DNA from 3 places in the Lelliottia nimipressuralis genome. Region 3 is predicted to be linked to each of the others. Evidence: predicted binding sites of a transcription regulator. Region 3 holds the regulator's gene; each other region holds the start of a gene.
What was found. Region 3 encodes Fur, which represses iron uptake genes when iron is present. Its sites were predicted from a motif close to ATAATAATGAGAACNACTATCAA; they were not measured.
Positions count from the first base shown of each region.

Region 1 (6,863 bases), 1.9 Mb from region 3:
TCCCCTCGGCATAAAAGTGTCGATGTACTTAGCCGGTTATTTCTTTGATTTCCCTCTTTCCCTTTCAAACTTCTTTGGCGATGGGACACCAATTTATAACATTGTGGATATACAGAGCCTGTTTTGTGCCAGCCTGATATTTACGATGATGTTCTATTACCCCTTAAGAATGATAATTAATCCCCGCTATGCCCGTACCTTCTGGTTACGAAGCATTAAGCCGTATCTTATTCAAAATAATCCCGTATTTGCATTACTCTGGCTGATGAGTTTGTCGCTGGTGATGCTGATCTTGTGCGCGCCAATTGAAGAAAACTATATCTCCGGGTATCTGGTCCCCCTCATATTTATTCTTTTTACCGTCGCGATTAGTCGGATGAGCTACGCGCTTGTTTCCCTGAGCTGGGCAATTTCCGTTTTCTTGCTGCTGACCTATAACAAAAACTTTCTGAATGGCGTGCAGAACGGCTACGCGCTGGCATTTGTCCTGTCGGTCCTGATCTCTTTCGCGATCTGTTTGATGTACATGTCGCGGATCTATCACCGCAGTGAGTGGCTGAAGCAAGGCTGGCACGAAAGGGCGCTAACCGATCCGCTCACTGGTTTAGCCAATATGCGCGCCCTGGAAGACTATTTGCAGCACTATCCGGATGCCAAAATCTGCTGTCTGCGTATGGGAAATCTGGGGTTTCTTAGTCGCCATTACGGGATGTTGATGCGCATTTACTGTAAGCGAGCCATTACCTCGTCAGTTCAGCCGTTACTGCAGGCGAACGAAAAATTCTTCCAGCTGCCGGGCAGTGAATTGATTCTGGTGCTGTCAGGCCCGGACACCGGAGAGCGTCTCCAGCACATCGTCGATCTGCTGAACAGCCGCAAGATTTACTGGAACAACACCGGGCTGGACATCGAGTTTGGTGCAGCCTGGGGAGAGCTGGAAGGGCAGGATGGCGAAAACCTTCACCATACGCTTGGACAACTGAGCTGGCTCTCAGAGCAATCCTGCGTCACGCACAGAGTGCTGGCGCTGACGAATAGCGTTGAGAGAGTTTCAGGGCAAACGACGGAGCGCGTCTTAATGCTGAGCCGGGTAAAACGGGCGCTGGAGGAGGGGGGCGTGCGTCTGTATGCTCAGCCCATTCAGAATGCTGCGGGTGAGGGTTACCACGAAATCCTCACCCGACTGGAGAGCGACGGCGAAATCATTACCCCCGATCGTTTCATCCCGCTGATTGCCCAGTTCAACCTGAGTCATCGTTTTGACCTCTGCGTGGTGGAAAAGGTGCTTGTCTGGCTGAGCACCCATGCCACGCCGCCAAACAGTGCGCGTTTTTCTGTCAATCTGATGCCGATGACGCTCAATCAAAAAGACGTCGCCGCCGAAATCATTGCCCTGTTTGAGCGCTACGCCATCGCGCCGCAGGCAGTCATTCTGGAGGTCACGGAAGAGCAGGCCTTCTCGGACTCAGAATCCAGCATCCAGAATATCCAGCAGATGCGCGAGTATGGTTTTAAAATTGCGATTGATGATTTTGGTACGGGATACGCTAACTACGAACGGCTAAAACGCCTGCAGGCTGACATCATCAAAATCGACGGGTGTTTCGTAAAAGATATCTGTACTGACAGCATGGATGCGACGATTGTGGCGTCGATTTGCAATCTGGCGAAGACCAAATCCCTGTATGTGGTGGCCGAATTTGTTGAAACACCGGCGCAACGACAGCTGTTGCTTGAGATCGGGGTCGATTATCTGCAGGGGTATTTGATTGGGAAACCGCAGCCGCTTGCCGAACTGGAGGCGTAAAAAAGCCGGGGGCACAAACCCCCGGCTTTTTTATTTCTGATTACAGTACCAGTGCAGCGATAGACGCAGACAGTACGCTCACCAGCGTTGAACCGTAAACCAGTTTCAGGCCGAAGCGAGAAACCACGTTACCTTGCTCTTCGTTCAGACCTTTAATCGCACCAGCGATGATGCCGATGGATGAGAAGTTAGCGAAGGAAACCAGGAACACAGACAGAATGCCTTCCGCGCGCGGAGAGAGCGTGCTGGCAATTTTCTGCAGATCCATCATGGCAACGAATTCGTTGGAAACCAGTTTGGTGGCCATGATACTGCCCACCTGCAGCGCTTCGTGAGCCGGAACACCCATCACCCATGCAACAGGGTAGAAGATGTAGCCCAGAATGCCCTGGAAGGAGATACCCAGCACAGCGGCGAACAGGGCGTTCAATGCAGCGATCAGGGCGATAAAGCCAATCAGCATTGCGGCCACGATAATCGCCACTTTGAAGCCTGCCAGAATGTATTCGCCCAGCATTTCGAAGAAGCTCTGGCCTTCGTGCAGGTTAGACATCTGGATATTTTCTTCGCTGGCGTCAACGCGGTACGGGTTGATCAGCGACAGCACGATAAAGGTGCTGAACATGTTCAGAACCAGCGCAGCCACCACGTATTTTGGTTCCAGCATTGTCATGTATGCGCCCACGATAGACATGGATACAGTAGACATTGCGGTAGCCGCCATGGTGTACATGCGGTTGCGGGACATTTTGCCGAGGATATCTTTATACGCGATAAAGTTCTCGGACTGACCCAGAATCAGGGAGCTGACTGCGTTGAAAGATTCCAGTTTACCCATGCCGTTGACTTTGGATAACAGGAAACCGATCGCGCGAATCACAACCGGCAGAACGCGGATGTGCTGCAGGATACCGATCAGCGCAGAGATAAAGACGATTGGGCAAAGCACTTTCAGGAAGAAGAACGCCAGGCCTTGATCGTTCATGCTGCCGAAGACAAAGTTCGTCCCTTCGTTAGCAAATCCGAGCAGTTTTTCGAACATCTCGGAGAAGCCTTTCACGAAGCCCAGGCCTACGTTGGAGTTCAGGAAGAACCACGCAAGTAAAACTTCAATGACGAGCAGCTGTACAACATAACGAATACGAATGTTTTTGCGGTCTGTGCTGACCAGCAATGCAAGTGCAGTAACGACAACAAGTGCCAGGACAAAATGAAGGACGCGGTCCATATTTGCTCCAAATATGAGGCAGGTTTAATTTCCGTGCACATTCTATGTAACAAGCACAAAGAAAACGAGATCAAGACCACACTATAGTTACATCCTGTGACGAGTCTCAAAAATAGTGATCAACCATACATTTCCGTTATGTTATGTAAATGAGTGAAAAGTTACGTTTGTGTGCTACGCTTCACAAATGACTGCGCGATTTCACGCTCTGTGAGATCGTTTCATTGCATCCGCCCCACCTATCGTTCAGAGCTATCAGAGAAATCACTATAAACCTTCTAAATGATCTTGATAATCATTCTCATTTTGATAGCATGAAACATAGCAAAGGCTATATTTCCAGAGGCAGAAATGACAAACAGTCGCGTAGAGGGTAGCAGTGGCAGAGCAGCGCGCAAGCTGAGGTTTGCGTTAATGGGACCTGCGTTCATCGCTGCCATTGGCTATATCGATCCAGGTAATTTTGCGACCAACATTCAGGCCGGGGCGAGCTTTGGCTACAAATTACTGTGGGTAGTGGTCTGGGCAAACCTGATGGCGATGCTCATTCAGGTGCTCTCCGCAAAACTGGGGATCGCGACGGGGAAAAACCTCGCTGAACAGATCCGCGATCACTATCCGCGTCCGGTGGTGTGGTTTTACTGGGTGCAAGCCGAAATTATCGCCATGGCCACCGATCTGGCGGAATTTATCGGCGCGGCCATCGGCTTTAAACTGATATTGGGCGTGTCGCTACTCCAGGGGGCGGTGCTCACCGGGATCGCCACTTTCCTGATTTTAATGCTGCAGCGCCGTGGTCAAAAACCGCTTGAGCTGGTGATTGGCGGCTTGCTGCTGTTTGTCGCCGCGGCCTATATTGTCGAGCTGATCTTCTCCCAGCCAAATCTGGCGCAGCTGGGTAAAGGCATGATTATTCCTACTCTGCCGACGTCAGAAGCGGTCTTCCTCGCGGCGGGCGTACTGGGTGCGACCATTATGCCGCACGTGATTTATCTGCACTCCTCGCTGACGCAGCACGCCCACGAGGGCTCACGCCGGGAGCGTTATTCGGCTACCAAATGGGATGTCGGTATCGCGATGACCATCGCCGGGTTTGTGAATCTGGCGATGATGACGACGGCAGCAGCGGCTTTCCATTTCAGCGGCCACACCGGTATCGCCGATCTCGATCAGGCTTATCTGACGCTCGAACCACTTCTCAGCCACGCGGCGGCGACTATTTTTGGTCTGAGCCTGGTTGCAGCGGGCCTCTCGTCAACGGTGGTCGGGACGCTGGCAGGGCAGGTGGTCATGCAGGGATTTGTGCGTTTCCATATTCCCCTGTGGGTACGCCGCTCCGTGACGATGATGCCGTCGTTTATTGTGATCCTGATGGGGCTGGACCCGACGCGTATTCTGGTGATGAGCCAGGTGCTGTTGAGCTTCGGTATCGCGTTGGCGCTGGTGCCGCTGCTGATCTTTACCAGTAACCAGACGCTAATGGGCGATCTGGTGAATACCCGGCTGGTCAAACGTATCGGCTGGATTATCGTGGTGCTGGTGGTGGCCCTGAACCTGTGGCTGCTGATTGGGACTGCGCTGGGCCTGTAAATTATCAGAGATGAAAAAAGGAGCCTGTTGGCTCCTTTTTGTATTGAGTGATGTGTACTTAGTGATGGTGACCACCGTGTCCATGGCCGCGTCCATGACCCGGTCGGCCACGACGATCGTCCCGGTCGCTCCAGCCTTCGCGGTAGCCGCGTTCATAGGCTTTGCGGTTATCCCAGCCACGGTGACGGCCATTATCGTGCCTCCACCAGCGGTCTTTTCGCCATTCATAGTTGCGGTGCCAGTAATCACGGTCGCGCCAGCCACCGCCGTCCCAGTAGTTACCATAATTGTCACGATCGCCAATTTGTAATTTTACTGATGGCAACAGGGTGATTTCGCCCGCATTAGCGACCAGCGGTGCTGAAGCCATTAATACAGCTGCAAGAATCAGTGACCTGAACATTCTCTTCTCCTTCACGATCGGGGCCGTAGACGGCCTGTTAACGCAATATTACGGGGCCGTAAAGCCCCGTTTAATCGCCTCAACTCCTAATTCATGGAGGGGAGCACTTTTTGCTAAAAACGGTTTTATTTTGACCGGCTCAGGATCGCGTGAATCGCATTCAGCTCGTCAGCGGTAAAGTGGAGATTTTTCAGTGTGCCGACCGCATCTTCGATTTGCGCCGTTTTGCTGGCACCAATCAGTACCGTGGTAACTGCGTCATGGCGTAGCACCCAGGCGAGCGCCATCTGCGAGAGTTTTTGGCCCCGGCTTTCTGCCAGCGCGTTCAGCTCGCGAACCTGGCTGATTTTCTCTTCGGTGATCTGATCCGGGTTCAGGAATCGGCTGCCGCTGGCGGCGCGTGAATCCGCTGGAATCCCATTCAGATAACGGTCCGTCAGTTGCCCCCCGGCCAGCGGAGAGAACGGAATACAGCCGACCCCTTTTTCCTGCAGTACGGACAGTAGCCCTTGTTCAGGCGCCCGCTCAAACATCGAGTATTTAGGCTGGTGGATCAGGCACGGCGTGCCAAGATCGTCCAGGATCTCAATCGCCTCTCGCGCCAGTTCTGCCGGATAATTCGATAAGCCGACATACAGCGCTTTTCCCTGTCGCACGACGTGGTCGAGGGCTTTCATCGTCTCTCGCAGCGGTGTTTCCGGGTCCGGGCGGTGGTGATAGAAGATATCCACATATTCCAGCCCCATACGTTTCAGGCTCTGATCCAGGCTGGCAATCAGATATTTACGCGAGCCCCAGTCACCGTAGGGACCATCCCACATGGTGTATCCCGCTTTCGTCGAGATAATTAATTCGTCGCGGTAAGGCTGAAAATCCTCCCGAAAAATGCGACCAAAGTTTGATTCTGCGGAGCCGGGAGGTGGGCCATAGTTATTGGCCAGATCGAAGTGGGTGATGCCAAGCTCAAAGGCCCGCTGTAAAAGTTGACGACTGGTGTCAATTAAGGTGGTATCGCCAAAGTTATGCCATAAGCCGAGTGAAATGGCGGGCAGCTTCAGACCGCTCTGGCCGCAACGACGATACTGCATTGACTGATAACGCATTTTATCCGCATCAAAAACCATGCTCAGACCCTCTTACCGGAAATAATCCATCAGTGTATACGTTTACACTCACGCGCAGTAAATCAGATTACACCGCCATTTTCCGTAAAACATTCTTTCCAGTGCCTTCTTACTGCCATTCCTGGACAGTCATCACGCTTCTTTAATACTCAAAGTGAGGTCAACGTCAGAAGGACACCTGTTATGCGAACCCCCTATTGCGTCGCCGATTACCTGCTGGAACGACTAAAACACTGCGGCGCTGAACATCTGTTCGGCGTGCCAGGCGACTACAATTTGCAGTTTCTCGACCATGTTATCGACAGCCCCGACATCCGCTGGGTGGGCTGTGCCAACGAATTAAACGCCGCCTATGCCGCCGATGGCTATGCTCGCTGCAAGGGCTTTTCCGCACTGCTCACCACCTTTGGCGTGGGGGAGTTAAGCGCCATGAATGGCGTTGCCGGCAGCTTTGCGGAGTATGTGCCGGTACTGCATATCGTGGGCGCGCCGGGGAGTGCCGCCCAGCAAAAAGGCGAACTGCTCCACCACACGCTGGGCGACGGAGAGTTCCGTCATTTCTATCGGATGAGTGAGCCGGTGACCGTGGCGCAGGCCATTCTCACGGAGCAAAATGCCTGCTATGAAATCGACCGCGTGTTGTCGATCATGCTGCGGGAACGTCGCCCGGGGTACCTGATGTTGCCTGCAGACGTGGCAAAAAAACCGGCC
Region 1 is NZ_CP167172.1:3,274,720-3,281,582, reverse strand. It holds gene ACB496_RS15720 (EAL domain-containing protein) at 1-1,807, shown strand, start outside; gene nupC (nucleoside permease NupC) at 1,848-3,035, opposite strand; gene ACB496_RS15710 (Nramp family divalent metal transporter) at 3,387-4,625, shown strand; gene ypeC (DUF2502 domain-containing protein YpeC) at 4,684-5,028, opposite strand; gene mgrA (L-glyceraldehyde 3-phosphate reductase) at 5,154-6,152, opposite strand; gene ipdC (indolepyruvate decarboxylase) at 6,336-6,863, shown strand, end outside.
Region 1: the regulator Fur is predicted to act here: its motif matches at 3,324-3,346, upstream of ACB496_RS15710 (Nramp family divalent metal transporter).

Region 2 (6,863 bases), 150 kb from region 3:
CATCGGCCCTGAACTTCGTCATTCTGGTGGCGTCGCTCTCGGTCTATAACAGCGGCGTCTACTCTAACAGCCGCATGCTGTTTGGCCTCTCCGTGCAGGGTAACGCGCCGAAGTTCTTAACGCGCGTCAGCCGTCGCGGGGTACCGGTCAATTCGCTGCTGCTCTCCGGAGGCATTACCTCGCTGGTGGTGCTGATCAACTATCTGCTGCCGAAAGAGGCCTTTGGCCTGCTGATGGCGCTGGTGGTGGCTACCCTGCTGCTGAACTGGATCATGATCTGCCTGGCGCACCTGCGTTTTCGTGCGGCGATGCGTCGTAAAGGGCGTGAGACGCAGTTCAAGGCGCTGCTCTACCCGGCGGGAAACTACCTGTGTATCACGTTTCTCGGCATGATTCTGGTGCTCATGTGCACCATCGATGACATGCGTCTGTCGGCGTTCCTGCTGCCTGTGTGGGTGGTATTCTTGTTTGTGGCCTTTACCTTATCGCGCAGTAAAGCGCGCTAACAAAAAGCCCGCCAGCGGAACCGCAGGCGGGCTTTCACATCATCTCATCAGAACAGATAACTCATACTCACTGAGACACTTCGCGGTTCGCCATACACTGCCGAATCGTCGAGATACGAGTAATATTCCCGATCAAACAGATTGCTGACGTTGGCCTGCACCGCCAGCTGTTTGGTCAGCTGATACTTCGCGAACAGATCGACCAGCGGGTAGCTGCCCTGGTACAGACGCTGGGTTTCGCCATCCGGCCCGGTTACGTCTTTATACACCCGGTTTTGCCAGTTCACGCCGCCGCCGACCGTCAGGTCCGGAAGCACCGGCACGCGATAGCGGCTGAAGAGTTTGAGCTGGGTCTGCGGTGCATAGCTGTTGAAGCGGCCATCCGTATCGGTGGCGACGTAGCGCGTGGCGCTGAAGGTCAGCTGCAGATCGTCGGTCACGGCGCCGTTCACTTCAAACTCGGCCCCTTTGCTCACCGCCCCTTTTGTTGCGCGATAGGCCTGCTCGCTTGAGCCGTTGACGAACTCTCCGCTGATCGCCTCCGCCGCGTTTTCCTGCTCGATACGGAATACCGCAACGTTGGTGGTCAGGCGACCGTCCATCCAGTCGGCTTTCAGGCCGGTTTCGTAGTTTTTGCCGGTCACCGGCGACAGCCACGCGCCATCTTTGCTGCGCTTGGTCTGCGGCGCGAAAATCGAGGTGTAACTGGCGTACGCCGAAAGCGCGTCGGTGATATCGAACACCAGGCCGCCGTACGGGGTGGTGTTGTATTTACGCATATCGCCGCTGCTGCCGTTAGTGCTGTACTGGGTGTAACGCGCGCCTAAAATCAGCGACAGGGGATCGGCCAGCGACAGGCGTGTCGCCGTGTAGGCCGATTTCTGACGCACGATGTCATCGGCGTTTTGATACCAGTCGCCCCACGCCGGTTCCGCCACGCTCCCATCCCAGTTGTTGTTAAAGATACCCACGCTGTCCATCGGCCCATCCTTACTGAAGGTAGCGTTATGCTGGCGGCTGTAGCTGGCCCCGGCCATCAGCTGGTGCTGGCGGCCAAGCAGTTCAAACGGGCCGCTGGCGTAGGAGTCAAAGGAGTCGAGGGTGCGTTTGCCGCGATCTTTGCTCCCCCAGCCGCTCGCGCCGTCGCCCGTGGTCGCGTCCGGATTGCCCATCACATAGAGCAGCGTATCGTTAAAGTTCTGCTCGCCGTGGGTGCCGTTGAAGCGCACCGACCAGCCGTTGTCCCAGCTGTGGGAGAGGTTCGCGAACACCTTGCGTGATTCGATGGAATAGCCCGTCCAGTCTGCCGAGGTGTTGACGTTGCGATCGTAGTGGGTACGCGAACCGTTGCTGTAGAGGCTCGGCAGGCCGCCCCAGGTCGGGTTGGCGGTGTTGGTCTGCTGATAATCCCAGCCGAGTGAAAGGGTGGTGTGGTCCGTAAGATCCGCATCCATCACGCCGTAGAGAAATTTTTTGCGTTTACCGTAGCGATCCAGCCAGCTGTCCTGATCCTGATAACCGGCGATCACCCGTCCGCGCAGGCTGCCGTCAGCGTTGAGCGGGGAAGAGAGATCGGCGACGTAGCGCTGCTTATTCCAGCTGCCATAGCTGGCGCTGACGTTGCCGGTCACGGTTTTGCTGTCGGCGCGTTTACGCACCATATTCACCGATGCCCCCGGATCGCCCGCGCCGGTCATCAGGCCCGCCGCGCCGCGCACCACTTCGATACGATCGTAAATCGCCGTATCTTTCGTCGCATCGCCAAAGTTCCACGCGTCGCCCATGGACGTGGGGATGTCATCGTAGGAGAAGTTGGTGATCTCAAAGCCACGGGAGAAATAGTTCGAGCGCTCGCTGTCGATCTGCTGTGACGACACACCGGTGGCGTTGGTCAGCACCTCATCGATGGTTTGCAGGTCCTGATCCTTCATGCGCTGCTGCGTTACGACGCTCACCGACTGCGGGATATCGCGCGGGGCGAGCAACATTTTGGTCCCTGCGCGCGTGGTTTTAACCGCGTAATCCTGCTGCTCATCCACCGTGGTGTTTGCGTCGCCGTACACCACCATCTCCTGTTCGCTTTTGTTCTCTGCCGCCAGCGCCGGGTGAACTACGGTCTGGATTGCCAGCGCGATAAGTGAAACCGCGAACGGTTTCGTGATTTCCTTGCCATTAAAAGAGGTCATGTTTCCTGTCCGGAAGAGTTGTTATGTGATTTTTTTTGAATGAGAATCGGAATCATAATTATTTAATGAATTAAGCGCAGACTAATTTATCGGCCAAATGTAACTAAATATGTAAATTCGGAGAAAGCGTGGGAGAAGGGGGCGGAAATTTAGATCGTGACCATTCTCGCAGTTCTGTTTTGATCCGCAGGATCTTTATTTTGTAATCGATTACTTTTTAGTTGACGAGGTTTGTAATCGATTACTTTTTAAGGGTGAGGCTTATCATGGTGTCAACAACTGAAAGTAGTGGAAAGGCGATAGCCCAGCATCGGCTGCTGGTGCCGCGGCTGTCGCTGATGATGTTCTTACAGTTTTTTATCTGGGGAAGCTGGTCGGTCACGCTCGGGCTGGTGATGACTCAGCACAACATGTCCCTGCTGATTGGCGATGCGTTCTCCGCCGGGCCTATTGCCTCGATTCTGTCGCCGTTTGTGCTCGGGATGCTGGTGGACCGCTTCTTCGCCTCGCAGAAGGTGATGGCCGTGATGCACCTCGCTGGCGCGGCGATTCTGTGGTTCGTGCCGGGGGCGCTGATCGCCGAAAACGGCGCGCTGCTGATCGGTCTGCTGTTTGGCTACACGCTCTGCTACATGCCGACGCTGGCGCTGACCAACAACATCGCGTTTCACAGCCTGGCGAACGTCGACAAAACGTTCCCGGTGGTGCGCGTCTTCGGCACCATCGGCTGGATTGTCGCCGGGATTTTCATCGGCGTGACCGGCGTGGCGTCCAGCGTGACCATTTTCCAGGTCGCGGCGGTAAGCTCCGTTCTGCTGGCGCTCTATAGCCTGACGCTGCCGCACACGCCAGCTCCGGCAAAAGGCATGCCCGTTGCCGTGCGCGATCTGTTCTGTGCGGATGCGTTCGCACTCCTGAAAACGCGCCACTTCTTTATCTTCTCCCTGTGCGCGATGCTGATCTCCGTTCCGCTGGGCACCTATTACGCGTACACCGCCTCCTATCTCGCCGACGCCGGTATCCGTGATGTCAGCACCGCCATGTCGTTCGGGCAGATGTCAGAGATCGTCTTTATGCTGGTCATCCCGCTGCTGTTCCGTCGCCTCGGGGTGAAATACATGCTGCTGATCGGCATGCTGGCGTGGTTTGTGCGTTACGCCTTCTTTGCGCTTGGCGTCAGCGAAGAGGGGCGCTTCCTGCTCTATCTCGGCATTTTGCTGCACGGCGTGTGCTATGACTTCTTCTTTGTCGTCGGCTTTATCTACACCGACCGCGTGGCGGGCGAAAAGGTAAAAGGCCAGGCCCAGAGTATGGTGGTGATGTTCACCTACGGCATCGGCATGCTGCTCGGCTCGCAGATTTCTGGCGCACTTTATAACAGCCTGGTGGCGGGGCAGGCCGTGCCGCAGGCGTGGGTCACATTCTGGTGGATCCCGGCGATAGCTGCCGCCGCGATCGCGCTGATTTTCCTTATCGCATTCAAATATGATGAAGATAAGGCGTAATTTTCTGGAGGTGTTATGAGGACGATTAAGGGACCGGGCATTTTTCTGTCGCAGTTTATTGGCGAGCGCGCGCCGTTTAACTCCCTCGACGGGCTGGCGAGCTGGGCGGCGGAGAAAGGCTATAAAGCGCTGCAAATCCCCTGCAACCATCCACAGATTTTCGATCTGGAGCAGGCGGCGAACAGCCAGACCTACTGCGATGAGATCACCGGGATACTGGCCGGGCATGGGCTTGTCATCAGCGAATTATCCACCCATCTGGAAGGGCAGCTGGTGGCGGTCAGTCCGGTCTACGGCGAGGCCTTTGACCACTTCGCGCCGCCTGCGGTAAGCGGTAACGACGCGGCGCGCCAGGCGTGGGCAACCGCCAAAGTGAAACAGGCCGCTGCGGCGTCGGCGAAGCTCGGATTAACCGCCCACGCTACCTTTTCCGGTTCGCTGGCGTGGCCGTTTTTCTACCCGTGGCCGCCGCACAACGAGCAGCGTTTTTGCGATGCCTTTGCAGAGCTGGCACGCCGCTGGCGCCCGATCCTCGACTGCTTTGACGAGCACGGCGTCGATCTCTGTTTTGAGCTGCATCCGGGGGAGGATCTGCACGACGGCGTGACCTTCGAGCGCTTCCTCGCGCTGGTCGACAACCATCCGCGCTGCAATATTCTCTACGATCCGAGCCACATGCTGCTGCAGCAGATGGATTACCTGTCGTTTATCGACATCTATCACGCACGCATCAAGGCGTTTCACGTCAAAGACGCTGAGTTTCGCGCCAACGGACGCAGCGGCGTTTACGGCGGTTATCAGCCGTGGATCAACCGCGCCGGGCGTTTTCGCTCGCTGGGCGACGGGCAGATCGACTTCAACGGTATTTTCAGCAAGCTCACGCAGTACGATTACGACGGCTGGGCGGTGCTGGAGTGGGAGTGCTGCATGAAAGACGGCGACGTGGGGGCGAGCGAAGGCAGCGAGTTCATCCGCCGCCACATCATTCCGGTCTCTGGCCGCGCATTTGACGATTTCGCCGCAGGAGGCGCGCATGATTAACGTCGGGATCGTCGGCAGCGGCTTTATCGGCCCGGCGCATATCGAGGCCCTGCGTCGACTGGGTGTTGTGCAGGTCGTCGCCCTGTGCGACGGCTCGCTTGAGCAGGCGCAGGAAAAGGCGCGGGCGCTGAATGTGCCGCATGCCTACGGCAGCGTGGACGAACTGCTAGCCCATCCGGGATTGCAGGTGGTTCACAACTGCACGCCCAACCATCTGCACGCGCAGATTAACCGGCAAATTCTGGCAGCGGGCAAACATGTGTTCTCTGAAAAGCCCCTGTGTATGACGCCGGAAGAGGCGCGGGAACTGGTGGATCTGGCCGGGCAGGCGGGGGTGATCCACGGCGTGAGCTTTGTCTATCGCCACTTCGCGATGGTGCGCCAGGCGGCGAGCATGATGCGCGAGGGGAGCGTGGGGCGGCTGTTTGCCTCGCACGGCAGCTATTTGCAGGACTGGATGCTGCGGGAGACCGACTACAACTGGCGCGTCGATGCCGCTCTCGGCGGGGCCTCGCGGGCGGTGGCGGATATCGGTTCGCACTGGTGCGACACGGTGCAGTTTGTCACCGGACGACGGATTGTCGAGGTGATGGCCGATCTGTCGATCGTCTGGCCGACGCGCAAGGCAAACGTGGCGGGCAACCAGACCTTTACCCGCCAGGCCGACGCCGTGTATGCGGATAAAGCCGTCACGACGGAGGATTTTGGCTCAGTCCTGTTCCGCTTTGACGACGGCAGCAAAGGCTGTTTCAGCGTCTCGCAGGTTAGCGCCGGGCGCAAAAACCGCCTCAGTTTTGAAATCAACGGCAGCGAGCGTTCTGTGGCCTGGGATCAGGAAATTCCGCAGCAGCTGTGGATCGGGTATCGCGAGCAGGCAAATCAGACGTTGTCAGACGATCCGGGCCTGATGAACGCAGATGCCGCCGACAGCGCCCACTTCCCCGGCGGGCACATCGAAGGCTGGCCCGATGCGTTCAAGAATATGATGGCGCAGTTCTATCGTGCCGTGCAGGCAAATGCCCTGCCCGAGAAGCCGCTTTTTGCGACCTTCCACGATGGCGCAAACGTGATGTATATCATTGATGCCATTGTTAAAAGTCACCAACAGCAGCGCTGGATACGCGTTGAGCGGTAACGTGCTGCCCGGTTCGCCGGGCAGCAAAATTATGTTAGCCTGATGAAAACGCTAACTGCAGGATGTGCCGTCGTTATGTCAATTCAGAAAATCGCTAAGCTCGCCGGTGTTTCGGTGGCGACCGTGTCGCGCGTGCTTAACAACAGCGACTCGGTGAAAGCGAAGAACCGCGAGCGCGTCTTGCAGGCGATTAAAGAGAGTAACTACCAGCCCAATCTGCTGGCGCGCCAGCTTCGTACCGCGCGCAGCTACATGATCCTCGTGATGGTCTCGAACATCGCCAACCCGTTCTGCGGCGAAGTGGTGAAAGGCATCGAAGAAGAGGCCGAGAAAAACGGCTACCGCATTTTACTGTGCAATTCCGGGTCGGATCTGCAACGGTCGCGCTCCGGCCTGAGCCTGCTGTCGGGCAAAATCGTCGACGGCATCATCACCATGGACGCGTTCTCGAAACTGCCGGAACTCTCCGCCCTTATCGGCAGTGCGCCCT
Region 2 is NZ_CP167172.1:1,185,832-1,192,694, forward strand. It holds gene pheP (phenylalanine transporter) at 1-506, shown strand, start outside; gene fhuE (ferric-rhodotorulic acid/ferric-coprogen receptor FhuE) at 554-2,692, opposite strand; gene ACB496_RS05530 (MFS transporter) at 2,959-4,197, shown strand; gene ACB496_RS05535 (sugar phosphate isomerase/epimerase family protein) at 4,213-5,238, shown strand; gene ACB496_RS05540 (Gfo/Idh/MocA family protein) at 5,231-6,373, shown strand; gene ACB496_RS05545 (LacI family DNA-binding transcriptional regulator) at 6,449-6,863, shown strand, end outside.
Region 2: the regulator Fur is predicted to act here: its motif matches at 2,732-2,754, upstream of fhuE (ferric-rhodotorulic acid/ferric-coprogen receptor FhuE).

Region 3 (6,863 bases):
ACATTGGTATCAGCCGGGCCACCGTTCGGTGGATTGTATTTGATACCGCCATCGTCCGGCGGGTTGTGCGAAGGGGTGATGACGATACCGTCAGCCTGCGCGCCACCTTTTTTGTTGTGCACCAGAATCGCGTTTGAGACCGCAGGCGTCGGGGTGAAGCCGTTGTCTTCCTGCACGATGACATCCACACCGTTCGCTGCCAGCACTTCCAGCACGGAAATGAACGCCGGTTCGGACAGCGCGTGGGTGTCTTTCCCGACATAGCACGGACCGGTCACGCCATTTTTAGCGCGCTCTTCCGCGATGGCCTGAGCAATGGCCAGAATATGCGGTTCGTTAAAGCTATGGCGCGCCGCGCTGCCGCGGTGGCCAGACGTACCAAACTTCACTGCGTGTTCTGCGTTGCCCACTTCCGGCTTCAGTACGTAGTACTGCGCGGTGAGTTGAGCGACGTTAATCAAATCGCTTTGTTGTGCAGGCTGACCCGCACGATCGTGATTTGCCATTGCCTGGTCCTTCCTGTGCAAGGGTTAAATGGTACCGCAAACCTTTTCAATCAATTCCGCCGGGAATTGCATCGACTGCATGATGTGTTCGACCATGCTGCATTTGCGTCCGGTGTTGGTATTGGTGATCACCCAGTACGGCGTACCAGGGACATGTTTAGGTTTGGTTTGATTGCCGTTGGCAAGCAGCGTCTGTTCGTCGCCCGCGAAGTAAACGCGGGTACGGCCATGAAGCGAATCAGTGGCTTCAGCAAACGCTTTGTTATCCAGTGAATAGAGTGTAGACAGCACCAGCATAAAGCGGTTAACCGCTTTTTTCTGCTCGGCGTATTCGTCGGAAAGCAGCAGTTCACGCACCGCGCGTACTTTGTCTTTCACCGGTGCCACTGTTTTCGCTTCCGCGACCACATTTGGCTGACGAACCTCTTTAGAAACCGGAGTTGCAGGCTGTGAGGCGGCGGAAAATTTCAGCATGCGCCGTAAAATGTCTGATGCACTCTCGCCAATATGTCGCGTGTGGCTGGCAATATACTGATAGAGCTCATCATCAACTTCGATTGTTTTCATCTTAATCCAGTGCAATATCTTATCTGAATACAAGTCGTTGGGATTATAAGGGCTAATCCCAACCGCGGATAGGGTCAAACCTGGGTGGCGGCAAAAGTCAGATTAAACTGGAACCTTGCAGCCGGGCGGCAGAATGGTCAACATAATACCCTAACCTGACATACGTAAAAAAAGAACTTTGCCATGAAATTGAATAGCCGAGCGCAATCTGCACAATCGCCGAACAATAATTCTCCCATCGTACTGGTTCATGGCCTCTTTGGCAGCCTGGATAATCTGGGCGTGCTGGCCCGCGATCTGGTGACCGATCGCGATATTTTGCAGGTGGATATGCGTAACCACGGGCTTTCCGAGCGCAGCCCGGAGATGACTTACAGCGCGATGGCCCAGGATCTGCTGGATACTCTCGATGCGAATCAGATTGAAAAAGCGACGCTGATTGGCCATTCCATGGGCGGCAAGGCGGTGATGGCCCTGACGGCGCTGGCACCGGAGCGTATCGATCAGCTGGTGGTGATTGATGTCGCCCCGGTGGATTATGACGTGCGTCGCCACGACGAGATCTTTGCGGCGATTAATGCCGTGACCGAGGCCGGCGTGTCTACACGCCAGCAGGCCGCAGCCATCATGCGTGAACATCTGGATGAAGAAGGCGTGGTGCAGTTCCTGCTGAAATCTTTCGTCGATGGCGCATGGCGGTTTAATGTGCCGGTGCTGTGGGATCAGTATCCTCAGATTGTCGGCTGGCAGACCGTTCCGGCCTGGCCACACCCTACCCTGTTTATTCGCGGCGGCAATTCTCCGTACGTCACCGATGCCTATCGCGATACGCTGCTGGCGCAATTCCCACAGGCGCGTGCGCATGTGATCGCCGGAGCCGGGCACTGGGTTCACGCTGAAAAACCCGAAGCCGTGCTGCGGGCGATCCGTCGCTATCTCTCTGATAAAGCGATTTGATTAAAAAGCCAGCGACCGGTTGCCCGCAGGCTACCAGTCGTTGGCGTGCAGGTATCCGTGATGTATGATGTCGCGCTCATCGCCCCGGCAATAGCAGGGCCGCTCGTTTTCCCCGAAGTTTCTGAATCATGGCCAAAGAACAAACGGACCGCACGACACTAGATCTGTTCGCGACTGAACGTCGACCGGGACGACCAAAAACCAATCCGCTTTCGCGTGATGAACAGTTGCGCATCAATAAGCGCAATCAGCTGAAACGCGACAAAAGTCGTGGGCTTAAACGCGTCGAGCTGAAACTCAACGCGGAGGCCGCCGACGCCTTAAGTGAACTGGCCGATGCCCGCGAGATCAGCCGCAGCGAGCTGATTGAAGAGATGCTGATGGCACAGCTTCAGGCATGGCGCAGCACCAGGTGATCGTCTGAAAATCCCCTCAATTGTCCCTTTCATGTAGCACAGAGTGCAGTCCCGCGTGATAGCTGTTTCCGCAGACTTCCCTGTTCTGCTATGATTGCCCTTATCCGTGGACAATTTGCGCCACCATACCATTAAGTTTCAAGAGGTTATTTCACTCATGGCAATCATCGGCATTTTCTTCGGCAGCGATACCGGTAATACCGAAAACATCGCAAAAAACATTCAAAAACAGCTTGGTAAAGACGTTGCCGACGTACATGACATTGCTAAGAGCAGCAAAGAGGATCTCGAAGGTTACGATATTCTGCTGCTTGGCATTCCAACCTGGTACTACGGCGAAGCACAGTGTGACTGGGATGATTTCTTCCCGACGCTGGAAGAAGTGGATTTCAACGGTAAACTCGTTGCCCTCTTCGGCTGCGGCGACCAGGAAGACTACGCGGAATACTTCTGTGATGCATTGGGCACCATCCGCGACATCATTGAACCGCGCGGCGCGGCAATCGTCGGTCACTGGCCAACGGCGGGTTATCATTTCGAAGCTTCTAAAGGCCTGGCGGATGACGACCACTTTGTTGGCCTGGCTATCGACGAAGACCGTCAGCCAGAACTGACCGCTGAGCGCGTCGACAAGTGGGTAAAACAGATCCGCGAAGAGCTGCACCTCGACGACATCCTGAACGCGTAATGCAGTGATGAGGTGCAACTGACTACGTTGCACCTCATTGATAGATAATACCGATTAAAATAATTGCTACAAATTTTTAACTTTCGTGTTCATACCTGTACAATGTCCCCGGGTTAAAGTGGATGCCATCCAACAAGTTTGTTGGTGATACCACGTTTTTATAAGCATACTTTGCTTGAGACTTGCAGTTTTCATTTAGGCATGGCAGTTCTATAATGAGACGCATTATCCCAACTGCATTTTCTGTCACTTCTTCTAAGGAAGTGAATCGTTTAGCAACAGGACAGATTCCGCATGACTGACAACAATACCGCATTAAAGAAGGCTGGCCTGAAAGTTACGCTTCCTCGTTTAAAAATCCTGGAAGTTCTGCAAGGGCCGGACAACCATCACGTCAGTGCGGAAGACTTATACAAACGTCTGATCGACATGGGCGAAGAGATTGGACTGGCGACCGTATACCGCGTTCTGAACCAGTTCGATGACGCCGGGATTGTCACCCGCCATAATTTCGAAGGCGGTAAATCCGTTTTTGAACTGACGCAACAGCATCATCACGATCACCTGATCTGCCTCGACTGTGGCAAGGTGATTGAATTCAGCGATGACTCCATCGAAGCACGTCAACGTGAAATCGCCACCCGACATGGCATCCGTCTGACCAACCATAGCCTGTACCTGTATGGTCATTGTGCTGAAGGCGATTGCCGCGAAAACGAGCATGCACACGATACCAAATAATCGTGTTACAAACTCTGAGCCAACCTGACGGTTGGCTTTTTTTTTGCCTGCAATAAATGCAAAAACGCCCGGCAAGCTTTCGCGGCCGGGCGCTGAATACAACGAATTACTGTGCGTTGTTACTGCGGATCTCTTTCCAGATCTGATCGCAACGTTTTGCCACTTCCTGATCGTTACCGGTTTTACGCGCCTGAATGCAGGCCTGGTAATCCATCACGCGGATGTTTTCCTGCGTCGCGAACTGCTCATGGGCTTTCTCTTTCTTCAGCACCGTCAGTACGCTCTGACAGGCTTCGATTTTTTCCGGCGAGCCTTCAGCGGTGTTAATGCAGGTGCTGTAAGCCTCTTTCAGGCGAGAGTCTTCTTTCTGCGCCTGAGGTTGCGCGCAGGCGGTCAGCCCTGCGGCCAGCACAGCAACGAATGCGATTTTCTTCAACATGTCGGTCTCCATTCCGGCGGGAGTGATCCCGCCAGATCGTTCATCAGAAGATGGTGAAAGGTGCGATAACCATGAATTTCACGTCACGCTCATCCTGGAAGATGTTGCCGTAACCGCCCGAGTAGCTCGGAATATCGGAGTGGTTGTCGTATTGCGTGAAGTGCAGTTTGAACATGGTGCCTTTGGCGCGACCATCCTGCAGGGTATACATTGCATCCAGGCTGTATGAAGACTCTTTCAGACGATAGTTTGGATCGTAGTAGGCATCTGGCGTCGCCATGTCAGCTGGCTTCGCGTCCCATGCGTAGGCGTAAGATGCGCCCACCGCCCAGCCCGGCAGATTCCAGTTTTTAAGGTCATACATCGCGCCGAAGAAGAGCGCTTTTTCGCCGTCGGCGTTGAAGTCAGAACGGTTATCCCACCAGATATCCAGACGACCGTTAGACGAGGCGTACGTTGGCGTCATACGCTGCAGGAAGTAGCCCTGCTGCCCTTCCGCTTTAACGTAAGTTCCTTCGAGTCGCAAATCTACCTGACCAATTTTGTAGCCGAAGGTCAGAGCCTGCAGCCATGCGGTGCCGTCATACAGATCGTTTACGCCGCCATCGCTGACTTTGTCGCGCGTACCGTAGAACTGATAGCTGGTGGTCAGCGGGCCGCCAACGATATCGAATTTGTAGCTGGCTTTGGCGAAGTACTGATCGACGTAACCTTCTGCCTGACCGAATGCCGCTTCCAGTACCAGATCATTTTTGAAGTCATATTTCGCGCCGAGTGAGTGCAGATATTCCACCCGCGTCTTTTTATCGTTCTGGTAGAACTTGTCCATCTCGATGTGCCACGGCGCTTTGTACTCGTTGGTCCACATGTACGAGAAGCTCAACGCACCAGCGTCGCCATAATCAAAGTTCGCCCCGGCTTCTGCGCCCTGGTAAGTACCCGGCATAAAGCTCCAGTGCGGAGCTAACAGAGTCTGGCCGGTTGGCTGAATATAACCGCCGCGCGCCCATACCGGACCGTATTTAAATTTGGCCGCCGCTTTATACAGGCTGATACCGCTCTTATCGCCCGACCAGTCTTCTTTGTAAGCTTTATTACTGGAGGAGAATGCGATTTCGTTCGGGTGTGCGCTATCGCCGTTTTCCGCCATTTCAATGGCAGTAAACGCGGCAATATCCAGGCCAAACATATCAGCGGCATAACCGGACTGGAAATCCAGGTTGGCGTTCCAGGTGGAGTGAGAAAGGTTAGTTTTATATTTGTCTTCGGTGACGTCTTTACGGTCACGCTCACGTTGCCAGTAATAGATACCGCCCGTTAGCGTTGAATCATCAATAAAGCCTGCTGCCTGAGCCTGCGGAGCCGCGATAAATCCCGACACTGCTGTCACACCGGCGATAGCCAGCGCCAGCGCACTACGTTTGCCACTGAACGTACGCATAGATTGTTCCTCTTTGACGAATAAAAGCGCCTTAAACGGCGAAAAATCTAAAAGACCAAATGGTCAGGGGTAGTCTGTAATACCCTCGAATTAACTACCGCCTTTAGACTATTTTTCGTGACGCGAATTATCAACGCTTTTCAGTGGGCAAAATGCAGGATTATGACGAAGTGCACATAATTGGTAGTGATTTGAAACATATCACTCGGGACAAGGCTTAATCAGAAAAAAATGGTTAAATTCAGTAGGTAATGATAATTGATAGCGCTTACATACTTTAATTTCGCTTATTTCACGTTACGCGAAACTTTATTAAAAAAAATAAGTAGCAGCTCATTGACGTGTAATTTTAATGTTAAAAATAGACGCGAAAAGTAAAAGCATGATCGATAAGCAAAAAAAACGCCGCGTTATGCGGCGTTTGTCTCTCATTGACCAGGCTTACTCGCCAATCTTGGCCCAGGTGTCACGCAAACCGACGGTACGGTTAAACACCAGTTTGGTAGCGGTTGCATAACGGCTGTCGAGGCAGAAGTAACCTTCACGCTCGAACTGATATGCTTTGCCTGCTTCGGCTGTTTTCAGGGAAGGTTCTGCATAGCCCTGTTTGATGACCAATGATTCCTGGTTGATGGTCGCCAGGAAATCCTCTGCTGCGCCTGGATTAGGAACGCTGAACAGACGATCGTAAAGACGAATTTCAACCGGCAGTGCGTGTGCCGCGCTGACCCAGTGAATGACGCCCTTCACTTTGCGTCCGTCCGCCGGATCCTTGCTCAGGGTCTCGGCGTCGTAAGTGCAGAAGATGGTCGTGATGTTGCCTTCCGCGTCTTTTTCTACGCGCTCAGCTTTGATCACGTACGCGTTGCGCAGGCGAACTTCTTTGCCCAGCACCAGACGTTTGTACTGCTTGTTCGCTTCTTCACGGAAGTCGGCGCGATCGATCCAGATCTCCGCGCTGAACGGCACTTCACGGCTGCCCATTTCCGGCTTGCTCGGATGGTTAGGCATAGTGACCTGCTCGCTTTCACCCTGCGGGTAGTTTTCGATGACCAGTTTAACGGGATCGATAACCGCCATTGCGCGCGGGGCGTTTTCGTTCAGATCT
Region 3 is NZ_CP167172.1:1,333,325-1,340,187, reverse strand. It holds gene pgm (phosphoglucomutase (alpha-D-glucose-1,6-bisphosphate-dependent)) at 1-506, opposite strand, end outside; gene seqA (replication initiation negative regulator SeqA) at 531-1,073, opposite strand; gene ybfF (esterase) at 1,257-2,030, shown strand; gene ybfE (LexA regulated protein) at 2,159-2,446, shown strand; gene fldA (flavodoxin FldA) at 2,604-3,134, shown strand; gene fur (ferric iron uptake transcriptional regulator) at 3,429-3,875, shown strand; gene chiQ (ChiQ/YbfN family lipoprotein) at 3,982-4,311, opposite strand; gene chiP (chitoporin ChiP) at 4,358-5,755, opposite strand; gene glnS (glutamine--tRNA ligase) at 6,197-6,863, opposite strand, start outside.